Regions from separate parts of the Enterobacter cloacae complex sp. HYC033_NIDB genome, predicted to be linked through region 1. Evidence: riboswitches for the same ligand, from Rfam matches in the RefSeq annotation. Region 1 holds a riboswitch; each other region holds the start of a gene.
The links. A riboswitch is a leader RNA that binds a small molecule or an ion and turns the genes downstream of it on or off. The one in region 1 is predicted to bind thiamine pyrophosphate.
Positions count from the first base shown of each region.

Region 2: another riboswitch for thiamine pyrophosphate. It lies ahead of thiB (thiamine ABC transporter substrate binding subunit); the one in region 1 lies ahead of thiC (phosphomethylpyrimidine synthase ThiC).
Region 3: another riboswitch for thiamine pyrophosphate. It lies ahead of thiM (hydroxyethylthiazole kinase); the one in region 1 lies ahead of thiC (phosphomethylpyrimidine synthase ThiC).

Region 1 covers NZ_CP115123.1:1,047,429-1,052,562, reverse strand. Annotated here, with positions in the region: gene hemE (uroporphyrinogen decarboxylase) at 1-318, opposite strand, end outside; gene nudC (NAD(+) diphosphatase) at 357-1,130, opposite strand; gene O1721_RS05020 (Rsd/AlgQ family anti-sigma factor) at 1,226-1,723, shown strand; TPP riboswitch at 1,778-1,887, shown strand; gene thiC (phosphomethylpyrimidine synthase ThiC) at 1,967-3,862, shown strand; gene thiE (thiamine phosphate synthase) at 3,862-4,503, shown strand; gene thiF (thiazole biosynthesis adenylyltransferase ThiF) at 4,490-5,134, shown strand, end outside.
Region 2 covers NZ_CP115123.1:1,550,066-1,555,199, reverse strand. Annotated here, with positions in the region: gene O1721_RS07350 (sugar efflux transporter) at 1-621, opposite strand, end outside; gene sgrT (glucose uptake inhibitor SgrT) at 743-895, opposite strand; gene sgrR (HTH-type transcriptional regulator SgrR) at 984-2,639, shown strand; TPP riboswitch at 2,676-2,776, shown strand; gene thiB (thiamine ABC transporter substrate binding subunit) at 2,808-3,791, shown strand; gene thiP (thiamine/thiamine pyrophosphate ABC transporter permease ThiP) at 3,767-5,134, shown strand, end outside.
Region 3 covers NZ_CP115123.1:3,918,558-3,923,691, reverse strand. Annotated here, with positions in the region: gene O1721_RS18840 (diaminobutyrate--2-oxoglutarate transaminase) at 1-270, opposite strand, end outside; gene O1721_RS18835 (hypothetical protein) at 582-1,025, opposite strand; gene O1721_RS18830 (YadA C-terminal domain-containing protein) at 1,211-1,495, opposite strand; gene O1721_RS18825 (hypothetical protein) at 1,689-2,141, opposite strand; TPP riboswitch at 2,755-2,851, shown strand; gene thiM (hydroxyethylthiazole kinase) at 2,887-3,657, shown strand; gene thiD (bifunctional hydroxymethylpyrimidine kinase/phosphomethylpyrimidine kinase) at 3,654-4,454, shown strand; gene O1721_RS18810 (GntR family transcriptional regulator) at 4,497-5,134, shown strand, end outside.

The DNA.
Region 1 (5,134 bases):
TTTGCTTTTGATCGGAGAGGTAAAACGCGGGCCTTCTCCGGTTTCGAAATAGAGCCCAAGGCCCATCGCATCCGGAATGGTGAGAATGTCCGAAAAAAGAATGGCGGCATCGAGCGGGAAGCGGCGCAGCGGCTGGAGCGTCACTTCACAGGCCAGCTCGGCGTTTTTGCACAGCGACATAAAATCGCCTGCCTGCGCGCGCGTGGCTTTGTACTCTGGCAGATAGCGTCCCGCCTGGCGCATCATCCACACCGGGGTGACATCAACGGGCTGGCGCAGCAGCGCACGCAGATAACGATCGTTCTTCAGTTCGGTCATTTTGCAGTTCCTTATTGCGTCAGTCCGTCAGTGTAACACTACTCATACTCGGCCCGACACATTGCCACGGTATCTTCTATCAGGCGACGCGCCACCGTTCCCGGTGGGGGCAGCAGCGGTAAATCGTCGTAGCGATACCAGTTCGCCTCCAGCAGCTCTTTCTGATCGATAACAATCTCGCCGCTGTCGTATTCCGCCATAAACGCGGTCATCAGGGACATCGGGAACGGCCACGGCTGCGACGTCACATAGCGCAGGTTTTTCACCTTAATGCCGCTCTCCTCCATCACCTCGCGCGCCACCGCCTGTTCCAGCGTTTCGCCGACTTCCACGAACCCGGCGAGGACGGTGTGAATGCCGTTGCGATGGCGGGTATGCTGCGCCAGCAGGATGGAATCATCACGGCGGATGGCGACAATGATGCACGGTGCGATTTGCGGGTAGTAGCGTTCACGGCAGTGGCCGCAGAGCATTGCCCACTCGGTTTTGCTCGGGTGCATGGTGTGGCCGCAGTAGCCGCAGTATTTGTGCGAGCGGTAAAACTCCGCCAGCTGCACGCCGCGCCCCGCCAGCTGGAACAGGCCGACATCCCGATCCAACACCTGACGAACGGATCCCATATCCTGACGACGAGCCTGTTGGATCAACCATACCGGATCGCCCTGCCACTCGCCGATCCGCAGCGCCGGTTGGCCGACGAGATCGAAGATGTCTGCCGCACCGTAGGGTATCTCCCCACCGGGCAGCCATAATTTTTGTTCGTGACTGACGATCCACCAACCCAGATCTGATTTTTCAATAATACGATCCATATCTATTGCACTACCTTCGCTTCACTGACATGTTGTTAGCATTATGGTTACATTTTGGATAAGCAGATCCCATTCTAAACCTTATGGAGTCGACCATGTTAAACCAGCTGGAAAGCCTGACTGAGCGCGTTGGAGGAAGTAACACCCTGGTGGATCGCTGGCTACATGTGCGCAAGCATCTACTCGTGGCGTATTACAATCTGGTTGGTCTTAAGCCTGGCAAAGAATCCTTTATGCGGCTGAATGAAAAAGCGCTGGACGACTTCTGTCAGAGCCTGGTCGACTACCTCTCCGACGGCCATTTCAACCTTTATGAACGCATTATCCGCGAAATGGAAGGGACAACGCCGTATTTAGCGGCCAGCAAACTCTGTCCGCTGCTGGAAGCCAACACCCAGCAGATCATGGACTACTACGATTCCACGCTAGAAAACGCTATCGATCACGATAACTATCTTGAGTTTCAGCAGGCGCTTTCCGATCTTGGCGAAGCGCTGGAAGAGCGATTCACGCTGGAAGACAAGCTCATCGCCCTCGTGCTGGACAACAACCTGAATATCAGCACCAGCGATAACGTTGCGCGCCCTGCTTGAGTTCTTAATCGTTAACGAGTAATTTACAACCATTCGCCCCTCTCACGAGGGGGATTTTTCTTGTCGGAGTGCCCAGTGTGAAAGCACGGGCTGAGACCGTTAATTCGGGATCCGCGGAACCTGATCAGGTTAATACCTGCGAAGGGAACAAGAGTCACACTGCTGTTGTATCGCCCCTGAGGCGATCTTCTCTTGCTTCATCCGTCGTCTGACAAGCCATGTCCTTCACATCTGGAATGAGCTATGTCTACAACAAAACTGACCCGCCGCGAACAGCGCGAACACGCACAACGCTTCATCGACACCCTGGAAGGCACCGCTTTCCCGAACTCAACGCGCATCTACATCACCGGTTCACAGGCTGATATCCGCGTGCCGATGCGCGAAATCCAGCTCAGCCCGACGCTTATCGGCGGCAGCAAAGAAAACCCGCAGTTTGAAGACAACGAAGCCGTGCCGGTGTATGACACCTCCGGCCCGTACGGCGACCCTTCTGTTGCTATCAACGTACAGCAGGGTCTGGCAAAACTGCGCCAGCCGTGGATTGACGCCCGTAACGACTGCGAAGAACTGCGCGTGCGCAGCTCGGCGTATACCAACGCGCGCCTGGCCGACGACGGTCTGGACGAGCTGCGCTTTACCGGCCTGCTGACGCCGAAACGCGCTAAAGCGGGCAAATGCGTCACCCAGCTGCACTACGCGCGCCAGGGTATCGTCACGCCGGAGATGGAGTTCATCGCCATCCGCGAAAACATGGGCCGCGAGCGCATCCGCAGCGAAGTGCTGCGCCACCAGCATCCTGGTGAAGGGTTTGGCGCTCGCCTGCCGGAAAACATCACGCCGGAATTTGTGCGTGACGAAGTGGCCGCCGGGCGCGCCATTATCCCCGCCAACATCAATCACCCGGAATCCGAGCCGATGATTATCGGCCGCAACTTCCTGGTGAAGGTCAACGCCAACATCGGCAACTCAGCGGTGACGTCATCCATCGAAGAAGAGGTGGAAAAGCTGGTCTGGTCGACGCGCTGGGGCGCGGACACGGTGATGGACCTTTCCACGGGCCGCTATATTCACGAAACCCGCGAGTGGATCCTGCGTAACAGCCCGGTGCCGATTGGCACCGTCCCGATTTATCAGGCGCTGGAGAAGGTCAACGGCATCGCCGAAAACCTCACCTGGGAAGCGTTCCGCGACACGCTGCTGGAGCAGGCCGAGCAGGGCGTGGACTACTTCACCATCCACGCGGGCGTGCTGCTGCGCTACGTGCCGATGACGGCGAAACGTCTGACCGGTATCGTCTCACGCGGCGGTTCGATTATGGCTAAATGGTGCCTTTCCCATCATCAGGAAAACTTCCTCTACGAGCACTTCCGCGAAATCTGCGAAATTTGCGCCGCGTACGACGTCTCCCTGTCGCTGGGCGACGGCCTGCGTCCTGGCTCCATCCGCGATGCTAACGACGAGGCGCAGTTTGCCGAGCTGCACACGCTGGGCGAGCTGACCAAAATCGCATGGGAGTACGACGTGCAGGTGATGATTGAAGGCCCGGGCCATGTGCCGATGCAGATGATCCGTCGCAACATGACCGAGGAGCTGGAGCACTGCCACGAAGCACCGTTCTACACCCTGGGGCCGTTGACCACCGATATTGCGCCGGGCTACGACCACTTCACGTCAGGCATTGGCGCGGCGATGATCGGCTGGTTCGGCTGCGCCATGCTCTGCTACGTGACGCCGAAAGAGCACCTCGGGCTGCCAAACAAAGAGGACGTGAAGCAGGGGCTGATCACCTACAAGATTGCCGCCCACGCGGCGGATCTGGCGAAAGGCCATCCGGGCGCGCAAATTCGCGACAACGCCATGTCCAAAGCGCGCTTTGAATTCCGCTGGGAAGACCAGTTTAACCTGGCCCTCGATCCGTTCACCGCCCGCGCCTATCACGACGAAACCCTGCCGCAGGAATCGGGCAAAGTTGCTCACTTCTGCTCCATGTGCGGACCTAAATTCTGCTCGATGAAGATCAGCCAGGAAGTACGCGATTACGCCGCCGCGCAGACCATTGAAGTCGGCATGGCGGACATGTCGGAAACCTTCCGCGCGAAAGGCGGCGAAATCTACCTCAAAAAGGAGGAGGCGTAATGTACCAGCCCGATTTCCCCTCCGTGCCCTTCCGCTTAGGGCTTTACCCGGTGGTGGACAGCGTGGAGTGGATCGCCCGCCTGCTGGAAGCTGGCGTTCGCACCCTCCAGCTACGCATTAAGGATAAACGCGATGAAGAGGTGGAGGCCGACGTGATCGCCGCTATCGCGCTGGGACGTCGCTACCACGCCCGCCTGTTTATCAACGACTACTGGCGGCTGGCGGTTAAACACCAGGCGTACGGCGTGCATCTGGGACAGGAAGATCTGGAAACGACCGATCTCAACGCGATCCGTGACGCCGGTCTGCGGCTGGGCGTTTCTACCCACGATGATATGGAGATCGACGTGGCGCTGGCGGCCCGCCCCTCTTACATCGCGCTCGGGCACGTTTTCCCAACGAAAACCAAACAGATGCCGTCCGCTCCACAGGGTTTGACGCAGCTGGCGGCCCACGTTAAGCGCCTTGCCGATTACCCCACCGTCGCCATCGGCGGGATCAGCCTTGAACGTGCGCCCGCGGTGCTGGAGACCGGCGTCGGCAGTATCGCCGTCGTCAGCGCTATCACCCAGGCGGCAGACTGGCAGGCCGCCACCGCGCAGCTTTTACAACTGGCAGGAGCTGGTGATGAAAGATCGTGATTTTATGCGTTACAGCCGCCAGATCCTGCTGGAGGATATCGCCATCGAGGGGCAGCAAAAGCTGCTCGCCAGCCGGGTACTGATTGTCGGTCTGGGCGGATTAGGCACCCCCGCCGCGCTGTATCTGGCCGGCGCGGGCGTGGGCACGCTGGTGCTGGCCGATGACGACGAGGTACATCTCAGCAATCTGCAACGGCAAATTCTCTTTACGACAGAAGATATCAACCAGCCTAAAGCGCACGTTACGCGCCAGCGGCTGAACCAGCTTAACCCCGATATCGAACTGGTCGCACTCCAGACGCGGCTGAGCGGGGAAGATCTGCAACGCGAAGTGGCCCTTGCCGACGTGGTGCTGGACTGTACGGACAATATGGCGACACGTCAGGCCATCAACGCGGCCTGTGTTGCGCAGAACACGCCGCTGATCACCGCCAGCGCGGTCGGTTTCGGTGGGCAAATAATGGTGCTTACGCCGCCGTGGGCACAGGGCTGCTACCGCTGCCTGTGGCCGGACGAGGCTGAACCGGAGCGTAACTGCCGCACGGCAGGCATTCTGGGCCCGGTGGTGGGCGTGATGGGTACTCTTCAGGCGCTGGAGGCCATCAAGTTGCTCAGCGGCATGGAGACAGAA
Region 2 (5,134 bases), 500 kb from region 1:
CGTGATGGGCTTGTCCGTCACCTGCTCTACGCGCGCCACCGATGGCAGCGCAAAGGCTATCAGCGCCAGGCTGATGACAAAAATCCCCGCCGCGATGGAAAACATGGTGGTGAAGCCGTAGTTCAGCGCCAGCATAAACGCCAGCGGCGGACCGATGACCCACGCGAGAGAGAGCTGCGCACGCATCACCGAGCTGAACATCACCACTTCTCTCGCCGAGCTGTCGGCGTACTCCCGGGCCAGGGCGAACAGTTGCGGCATCGCGGTGTTCGCCAGAGAGGCCAGCAGCACGCCGCAGGTAATGAGCGTCAGGTAATGGCGGTTGAAGGCAAACAGCAGCGCGTTGCCCACGGCCATGGCGCAACAAAAGAGGATCAGCTTACGGCGATCGCCCTGGCTGTCGGATCGTTTCGCCAGCCACAGGCTGACGAGGATCCCGGCAATGGCGTTGACGGTGTAGAACAGACCCACCCAAAACGGCTGCGCCCCCACCTCACGGCTGAGAAACAGGCTCAACGTCGGCGCCTGTAGCGCGCCGGCCACGCCCATCATGAAGGCCACCAACATAAAAGCGGCGTACACGCCATTCAGGCGTCGCCCCATCGTCATCAACCAGAGCATGCGCAAGTCCTTATGAAAGCGAATCGAAATTGGGTGAAATAGTAAACGAAAAAAGCCAGCAAAAAACATTTTGCTGGCGGGTGATTAGCACCAATACTCAGTCACACATGATCGAGGCGAGTTAGCGGGAAGAGGTCGGTGTTGTAACGTCCCACTGCATCAATTCTTCTAACGTTTTCAGCCGTTGCTCTGCACACCGGCGGGCCAGCCAGGACGATCCCTTTGTCGCTGAAAAGTACTGCTGATAAAACTGACGTGCGGTAGACCTCTTCATAATTTACCTCCTCGCTTCATCGAGGAGAATTATTGGCCTAATATAGGGATAAATAAATTGCTGGTTTTTTGTCAGGAGTTCCCCTTTTATGCCTTCCGGTCGTCTGCAACAACAATTTATCCGCCTCTGGCAGTGCTGCGAGGGGCAATCGCAGGAGACCACGCTGAACGAGCTGGCCGAGCTCCTCAACTGCTCCCGGCGTCATATGCGCACGCTCCTTAATACCATGCAGCAGCAGGGCTGGCTAAACTGGGAGGCCGAAGCCGGACGCGGCAAGCGTTCGCGCCTGACTTTCCTTTATACCGGCCTGGCGTTACAGCAACAGCGAGCGGAGGATCTGCTGGAGCAGGACCGCATCGATCAGCTGGTCCAGCTGGTGGGCGACAAAGCCGCCGTGCGCCAGATGCTGGTCTCGCATCTGGGACGCAGCTTTCGTCAGGGACGCCACATTCTGCGGGTACTTTACTACCGCCCAATGAAAAATCTGTTGCCCGGTACGGCGTTACGTCGCTCTGAAACCCACATGGCCCGGCAGATTTTCAGCGGCCTGACGCGGATAAATGAGGAAAACGGGGAACTGGAAGCGGATATTGCCCATCACTGGCAACAGGTGTCTCCGCTGCACTGGCGCTTCTTTCTACGCCCCGGCATTCATTTCCACCATGGACGCGAGCTGGAGATGCGCGACGTTATCGTCTCTTTAGAGCGCGCCCGCACGCTGCCGCTCTATTCGCATATCGCACGGATCCACTCCCCAACGGCCTGGACGCTGGATATTGAGCTATCGCAGCCGGACAAATGGCTTCCGTGGCTTCTGGGCTACGTCCCCTCAATGATCCTGCCTGCCGAGTGGCGATCCCTGAACAATTTTTCCAGCCAGCCGATTGGTACGGGCCCCTACTCCGTTACGCGCAATAACAGTAATCAGCTGAAGATCCGCGCCTTTGATGATTACTTTGGCTATAGGGCGCTGATCGACGAAGTGAACGTCTGGGTGTTACCGGATCTCAACGAAGAGCTGAGCGCAGGTCTGACCCTGGAGGGGCCAACAGCCGGTGAAAAAGCGTTCGAAAGCCGCCTGGAGGAGGGCTGCTACTACCTGCTCTTTGATAGCCGCAGCCATCGCGGGGCAAACCACGACGTCCGCAGGTGGATAAGCCATATTCTGGCGCCCGCTAACCTGATTTATCACGCAGAGGAGCAATACCAGACCTGGTGGTTCCCGGCCTATGGCCTGCTCCCACGCTGGCACCATGCGCAGCCCGTCCGCAGCGAAAAGCCTGCCGGACTGGAGACCATCACCCTCAGCTACTATCGCGATCACATTGAGCACCGTTTTCTGGCGAGGATCATGAGCACGCTGCTGGCAGCCGAAGGCGTGACGCTGGCGATACAGGAAGTCGATTATGATGAATGGCATCGCGGAGACGTCATCAGCGATATCTGGCTCAACAGCGCAAACTTTACGCTGCCGCTTGATTTCTCGCTCTTTTCTCACCTGTACGAAGTGCCCCTGATTCAGCACTGTATCAACCGGGACTGGCAGCAGGACGCCGCGCGGTGGCGGGCGGGAGAAATGGATCTGGCCGCCTGGTGTCAGGAATTACTGACCGGGCAGACGATCGTACCGCTGATTCACCACTGGCTGCTGATCCAGGGGCAGCGCAGCATGCGCGGCCTGCGGATGAATACCCTCGGCTGGTTTGATTTTAAATCCGCCTGGTTTGCGCCGCCGGAGCCATAACGCTTTCGTAATATTCACCAAATCATTACAATAGCGCCGTTCTCAACGGGGTGCTGCATCACTGATGTGCGCTGAGATAATACCCGTCGAACCTGATCCGGATAACGCCGGCGAAGGGATTTGAGGCTGTCTCTCAAAATCCTTTGCCACTCAACCCTGAGGTGCAAAGTGTTAAAAAACGTTCTTCCTCTGCTGGCGCTGTTTGCGCTGCCTGTTTTTGCTAAGCCCGTTCTGACGGTCTACACCTACGACTCCTTCTCCGCCGACTGGGGCCCCGGCCCGGTGGTTAAAAAAGCCTTTGAAGCCGACTGCAACTGCGAGCTGAAATTCGTGGCGCTGGAAGATGGCGTCTCGCTGCTCAACCGTCTGCGCATGGAAGGCAAAAACAGCAAAGCCGACGTGGTGCTCGGGCTGGATAACAACCTGCTGGAAGCCGCCACCCAAACCAGACTGTTCGCCAAAAGCGGTGTGGCGTCAGATGCCGTCAACGTACCGGGCGGCTGGAAAAACGACACCTTCGTTCCCTTTGATTACGGCTACTTTGCGTTTGTCTACGATAAAAACAAGCTGAAGAATCCGCCCAAAAGCCTGAAAGAGCTGGTCGAAAGTGACCAGAAATGGCGCGTAATTTATGAAGATCCGCGTACCAGCACGCCGGGTCTGGGGCTGCTATTGTGGATGCAGAAAGTCTACGGGGATAAAACGCCGGAAGCGTGGCAGAAGCTGGCCGCGAAAACCGTTACCGTCACCAAAGGCTGGAGCGAAGCCTACGGCCTGTTCCTGAAAGGCGAAAGCGATCTGGTGCTGAGCTACACTACCTCTCCGGCCTACCACATTATCGCCGAGAAGAAGGATAACTACGCCGCCGCGAACTTTGCTGAAGGGCATTATTTGCAGGTGGAAGTGGCCGCCCGCACCGCCGCGAGCAAACAGCCGGAGCTTGCCGAAAAATTCCTGAAATTTATGGTCTCCCCGGCATTCCAGAATGCTATTCCGACAGGAAACTGGATGTACCCGGTCACTGACGTTGCGCTGCCGGCAGGCTTTGAGCAGCTAAACAAGCCGCAAACCTCACTGGAATTTACGCCGCAGCAGGTTGCCGCCCAGCGCGCCGCATGGATTAGTGAATGGCAACGCGCCGTCAGCCGCTGATCCCCGGCTGGTTAGTTCCCGGGCTGCTCGCCGCCATACTGATGGTGGTCGTCAGTCTGGGTGCATTCCTTGCGCTGTGGTTTAACGCGCCAGAGAGCGATCTGCTCGCCCTCTGGCACGACAGCTATCTCTGGCACGTCATCCGTTTCTCCTTCTGGCAGGCGTTTCTCTCCGCGCTGCTGTCGACGATCCCGGCCATTTTCCTTGCACGCGCCCTCTATCGCAGACGTTTCCCCGGCAGGCTTGCCCTGCTGCGGCTGTGCGCGATGACGCTGATCCTGCCCGTGCTGGTGGCGGTGTTCGGTATTCTGAGCGTCTACGGTCGGCAGGGCTGGCTGGCATCCCTCTTCAACCTGCTTGGTCTGGAATGGACCTTCTCCCCTTACGGCCTGAAAGGCATTCTGCTGGCGCATATTTTTTTCAATATGCCGATGGCGACGCGCCTCTTTTTACAGGCGCTGGAAAACATTCCCGGGGAGCAGCGTCAGATTGCCGCCCAGCTTGGCATGCGCGGCTGGTCGTTCTTCCGCTTTGTCGAATGGCCGTGGCTGCGACGCCAGATTGCCCCGGTGGCCGCGCTAATCTTTATGCTCTGCTTCGCCAGCTTCGCGACCGTGCTTTCTCTCGGCGGCGGGCCGCAGGCCACCACCATTGAGCTGGCGATCTATCAGGCCTTAAGTTACGACTACGATCCGGGCCGCGCCGCGCTGCTGGCGATGGTGCAGATGGTCTGCTGCCTGGCGCTGGTGTTACTCAGCCAGCGGCTGAGTAAAGCGATCCCCACAGGCAGCAATCACTTGACAGGCTGGCGCGATCCGCAGGACAGCCTGCACAGCCGCGTCGCGGATTTTATGCTGATCGCGCTGGCCCTCCTGCTTCTGCTGCCCCCGCTGCTGGCCGTTATCGTTGATGGCCTGAATCGCAATGTGTTGTCGGTACTGCAACAGCCTGTCCTGTGGCAGGCGACGTGGACCTCATTGCGCATCGCGCTGGCAGCCGGGCTGCTGTGCGTGATCCTGACCATGATGCTGCTCTGGAGCAGCCGCGAGCTGTACGCGCGTCATGCCCGTAAAGCCGGACACGCGCTGGAACTGACGGGTATGCTGATCCTGGCGATGCCGGGTATTGTGCTGGCGACCGGATTCTTTTTACTGTTCAACAGCACCATCGGCCTGCCGGAAAGCGCCGACGGCATCGTCATTTTTACCAACGCGCTGATGGCTATCCCTTACGCGCTCAAGGTGCTGGAAAACCCGATGCGCGACGTGAACAGCCGCTACGGTCTGCTCTGTCAGTCGCTGGGGATGCAGGGCTGGCAGCGTCTGAAGGTGGTCGAACTCCGC
Region 3 (5,134 bases), 2.0 Mb from region 1:
CGGCAAGCCGCTGGTAATGACATTTTGGATGCTTTTCAGCACATCAGGATGATTGTGTCCAAGCGCGAGGGTGCCTGCGCCTGCTAAACAGTCAAGGTATTCTTTATTATCTGCATCGGTGATCCACACGCCTTCTGCTTTCGTAATCGCTAAAGGCAATTTGCGCGGATAACTCCTGACGTTAGATTCAAATTCGGCCTGACGGGCCAGATAGGTTTCGTTGCTTTTGTGGGCATCTACGGTGTCAATACGGACTTTATCCGTCATCATATCACTCCTACAACCGCCGCTTCGTTATGAGCAACGATTGAATAAAAAGTTAAAAAACAGATGGGGCCTGAAAAAAACGCCGCCAATATAGAGCCTTTTGTCACCGGGCTCAATGGTTAATTTGCTTACTGTTTTGTGACACAGGGCACAGGGCAGGGAAGATCGCCGTTTGTATGGGGGAGATTGCACTTTATGCTAAATAAAAACAGCAGCTTACGTATGATTTATCCGCATTGTAAAATCAGACAAAAGAGTGTGACAAATCGTGCGATTGTCAGGTGAAAAGGAGGCAGTGAGCCTCCTTACGCTGTTTATTTCTGGCTAACGCGTAAAATACCGTGTTCGCGTCCCTTCGTTTTATTCCACGACGCGTCCGTAATACCGTTTTCATCCAGGCTTAGCGATATCACAAAACCATTACCACGGATCTCATAGAAATTCGCATTCAGGCGTTTAACGCTGGCTTTCTTGCCGTTAACGGTAGCGCTAAAAAAGCCGTTAGAAAGCGTGGCGTTAACCGTGTCCGACGAGAACGAGGCTTCACGCAGGGGATCGTGAATGGATGTCGCTGGTTCGTGTTGTGCCGCATTTTCCGCTTTGGTTTTGCTGATATCGCAAGAGCCATCGCCAGCGCTAATTTGCGTGCATCCCGAACGCTCTAATTGAGCGCGATAATGGGCGTTTATGGCGTGCGCAGGCGAGACACAACCTGCAAGCACCGCAGTACCTATAACGAACATCATTACTTTTTTCATTTTACCGCCTTAAAAACGACACAAATACCAGGAGACATACATCACGCCGATCCAGATCCCGACCGAAATCAGCATCAGATACAGGGCTACCGAAATAAAAATATATTTAGACATCTTTTTGTATCAACGAAATGCTCATCCGCTAAAATGAGGCTTTATATTTGTCCCGATGATTGTTTTACGCTTTAAAAGCCCATTCCAATCCCAACCGAAGCGCCCATATTATTCGCGGTATCATCTGAGAAGCTCACTTTCGCGATGACATGGGAATTAAAGTTAACGGATGCACCGACAGCAAGCGCGCTCTCGCTGTTGTAAGTCGCGCCGCCAGCAGAGAACATGACGCGTTGATTGGTTTGCACTTGTGGCAAACCCGCCATCGCCCCTGAAATACCGGCATTGGCCTGCTTCTTATTATTGTCCACTTCATCACGCAGAGATTTAAATTGCTGGCTGGTGTTGGTATTCATTGCCAGTAATGTCTGCCTGGTGGCTTGCAGATCCTGCGTGGCGGCGGTAACAGCCAGGCGATTTTTAGCGACCTTCGCCTGGGTAGCCGTATCCAGCTATCGTTGTGTTACGGTGGTTGTCACACCATCTTTACCGTTATGACCGTCTACACCGTCGCGCCCATTTCTTTCCGCAATGCCTTGTGCGCCAGTATCACCCTTTATCACCTTTCGCTCCATCTGTACCGTTGATGGGTTTAGATGCATTTTCGAGAGCAGTAAGGCGGCTATCCTGAATATTATCGACGTGTTGAAGGTTGATAATGGCTGTGCCGTTAGTCGCTACACCCTGTAGGGCCGTCTCACTTTTCAGACTGGCGGTATCGACAAGCAACGCTTTCTGATGTGCGTCGTTAGCCATTTTATCCACGACTAACACGCCTGGTTTTGTGGATTGAAGGTCGTCATAAACCTGCGTTAAGCGGTTATCCATTGCGATATCACGGTTAATGCTATCAGCTTTGTTTTGTGCAATCTGATCCTGATGGTCATTTACAATATTAGTAATTTGCCGATCGTCCCAAACCGTATTCGCGGCTTCAGCCAGGCTCGTTGTACCCACTAAGACAACGCCCATTACAAAAATAGCAATAAAGGTTTTATTCATAGATTTCATTTGAAAAGCTCACATCATTAACTATTGAAAATACTGAAGCTGAACAGATTTATTTTCGGGATTTAAAACGGTTGAACGTTGTCTAAATCTTATTTAGTGACGCGAGCAAACTATCAATTAAACGCAAACCAATGATGTTGAACTAAGTCATAAATATTATGAATGGTTCCGACGGCGTAAAAGTCATTTTGCGGTTGTTATTAATGTAAACATTAAGGTGAAAATGAGGTGGTAAATGAGAGAGTTAAATTAAGTGTTTGACAGAGATAAAATTCTGCAAAATAAATGTTTACATTAATATGTGGGTTTATTTCATACGAAAGAAGGTGGGCTGTCTTATAAAAGCACTCCCGGTGCGTCATTATGGATAAAAATAATATTTCTCAGCACAGTGAGTAAATAATATTTTTCATGTGTTCTTAACAAATCTGGCGGGATAATTAACTGAACAATAATGTATACATATAGAGGGTAGTTAATATCTTGTCGTTTATTGTTCGTTACAGGGGATTAACGGACAGCCCAAAACCCCTTGCACCCGGGTTACCCCCCGGTTACACTACATGACTACGAATTGCTATTTCGTAAATAGCTGTTTTATAAGTAATTTGACTCGGGGTGCCCTTCTTTGTGAAGGCTGAGAAATACCCGTATTACCTGATCTGGATAATGCCAGCGTAGGGAAGTCAGATGCCTGCCCGGTCATCGCTTCTTCACGCACGGCAGGAGCGAAACCATGCAGCCTGACCTGCTCGATTCACACGTTTTACATCAATTCCGAACCCGTTCCCCGCTCACGCACTGTATGACCAACGATGTCGTGCAGACCTTCACCGCCAACGTTTTGCTCGCGCTGGGTGCTTCCCCGGCAATGGTGATCGAAGCCGAGGAAGCGGAACAGTTTGCCGCGCTTGCCGATGCTCTGCTCATCAACGTGGGAACACTCACCGCGCCGCGCGCCCAGTCGATGCGTCGGGCCATTGAGAGCGCGGTAGCCGCGGGTACGCCCTGGGTTCTGGATCCGGTTGCGGTTGGCGCGCTGGCGTATCGCACCCGATTTTGCCAGCAAATATTGTCCCTCAAACCTGCGGCCATTCGTGGAAACGCCTCCGAAATCCTCGCCCTTGCCGGAATGAGTGCGGGCGGGCGCGGGGTTGATTCCACCGATACGGCGGCGAGCGCGTTGACCGCTGCGCAGACGCTCGCCCGCCAGACCCACGCCGTTGTGGTCGTCACAGGAGAAGTGGATCACATCACTGATGGTCAGCGAACCCGTACGGTCGCGGGCGGCGACCCGCTGATGACCCGCGTGGTGGGAACAGGCTGTGCGCTCTCGGCGGTCGTCGCCGCCTGCTGTTCGCTGCCTGGCGACAGGCTTGATAATGCGACGGCAGCCTGCGGCTTTATGAAGCGCGCAGGGGCAGCTGCACTGACTCACAGCCGGGGCCCCGGCAGCTTTGCCCCGGCGTTTCTGGATGCGCTTTACGCGCTGGAGGAGCTGGTATGACACGCATTAATGCCCTGACTATTGCGGGAACCGATCCCAGCGGCGGAGCGGGGATCCAGGCAGACCTGAAAACCTTCTCTGCGCTCGGCGCTTACGGATGCTCGGTTATCACCGCGCTGGTGGCGCAAAACACGCGCGGTGTACAGTCGGTATATCGTATTGAGCCGGATTTTGTCGCCGCACAGCTGGATTCGGTATTCAGCGATGTACGCATCGACACCACCAAAATCGGCATGCTTGCAGAGGCGGACATTGTTGAAGCGGTCGCTGAACGTCTCAAACGTTATCAGATAAAAAACGTGGTGCTCGATACCGTGATGCTGGCCAAAAGCGGCGATCCGTTGCTCTCCGCCTCTGCCGTCGACACCCTGCGTAAAAAGCTGCTGCCGCAGGTGGCGCTGATCACGCCAAACCTCCCTGAAGCCGCCGCGCTGCTGGATGCGTCACACGCGCAAAACGAACGTGAGATGAAAGAGCAGGGCAATGCGCTGCTGGCGATGGGATGCAGCGCGGTGCTGATGAAAGGCGGTCATCTTGATGATGCAGAAAGCCCGGACTGGCTCTTCACCCGCGATGGCGCTCAACGTTTCACCGCCCCGCGGGTACAGACCAAAAACACCCACGGCACGGGATGTACGCTCTCGGCGGCGCTGGCGGCGCTGCGTCCCCGAAACGCGAACTGGGCGGATACGGTGCAGGAGGCGAAGATCTGGCTCTCGTGCGCGCTGGCAAAAGCCGATTCTCTGGAAGTGGGTCACGGTATTGGGCCGGTTCACCATTTTCATGCATGGTGGTAAGCCGTATACTGGCATAAAACCTTATGCCAGAGAAAAACAGAGATGGAACAAGCGCATACCCGGTTAATTGCTCAACTCAAGGAACGAATTGCCGCACCGGACAACACGCCGTTGTACCTGAAATTTGCCGAAACGGTTAAAAACGCGGTACGCAGCGGCGTGCTCGCGCACGGTAATATTTTGCCGGGCGAGCGCGATCTGAGCCAGCTGGCCGGTGTGTCGCGCATTACGGTGCGTAAAGCGATGCAGGCGCTGGAAGAGGCCGGCGTCGTCACCCGCGCGCGTGGATACGGTACGCAAATCAACAATATCTTTGAATATTCGCTAAAAGAGGCGCGCGGGTTTTCTCAGCAGGTGGTGCTGCGGGGCAAAACGCCCAACACGCTGTGGGTTAATAAACGCGTCGTGAAATGTCCGGAGGAGATCGCCCGCCACCTTTCCCTTGCGCCGGACAGCGATGTATTTCTGCTTAAGCGCATCCGCTACGTGGATGACGATGCGGTATCAATAGAGGAGTCCTGGGTACCGGTAGGATTAATCCCCAATCCGGACGACATCGGCGTCTCGCTTTACGATTACTTCCGCAGCCAGAATATCTTTCCGCAGCGCACCCGTTCCCGCGTCAGCGCCCGGATGCCGGACAGCGAGTTTCAGGCGCATATCAAGATGGACGATAAGAT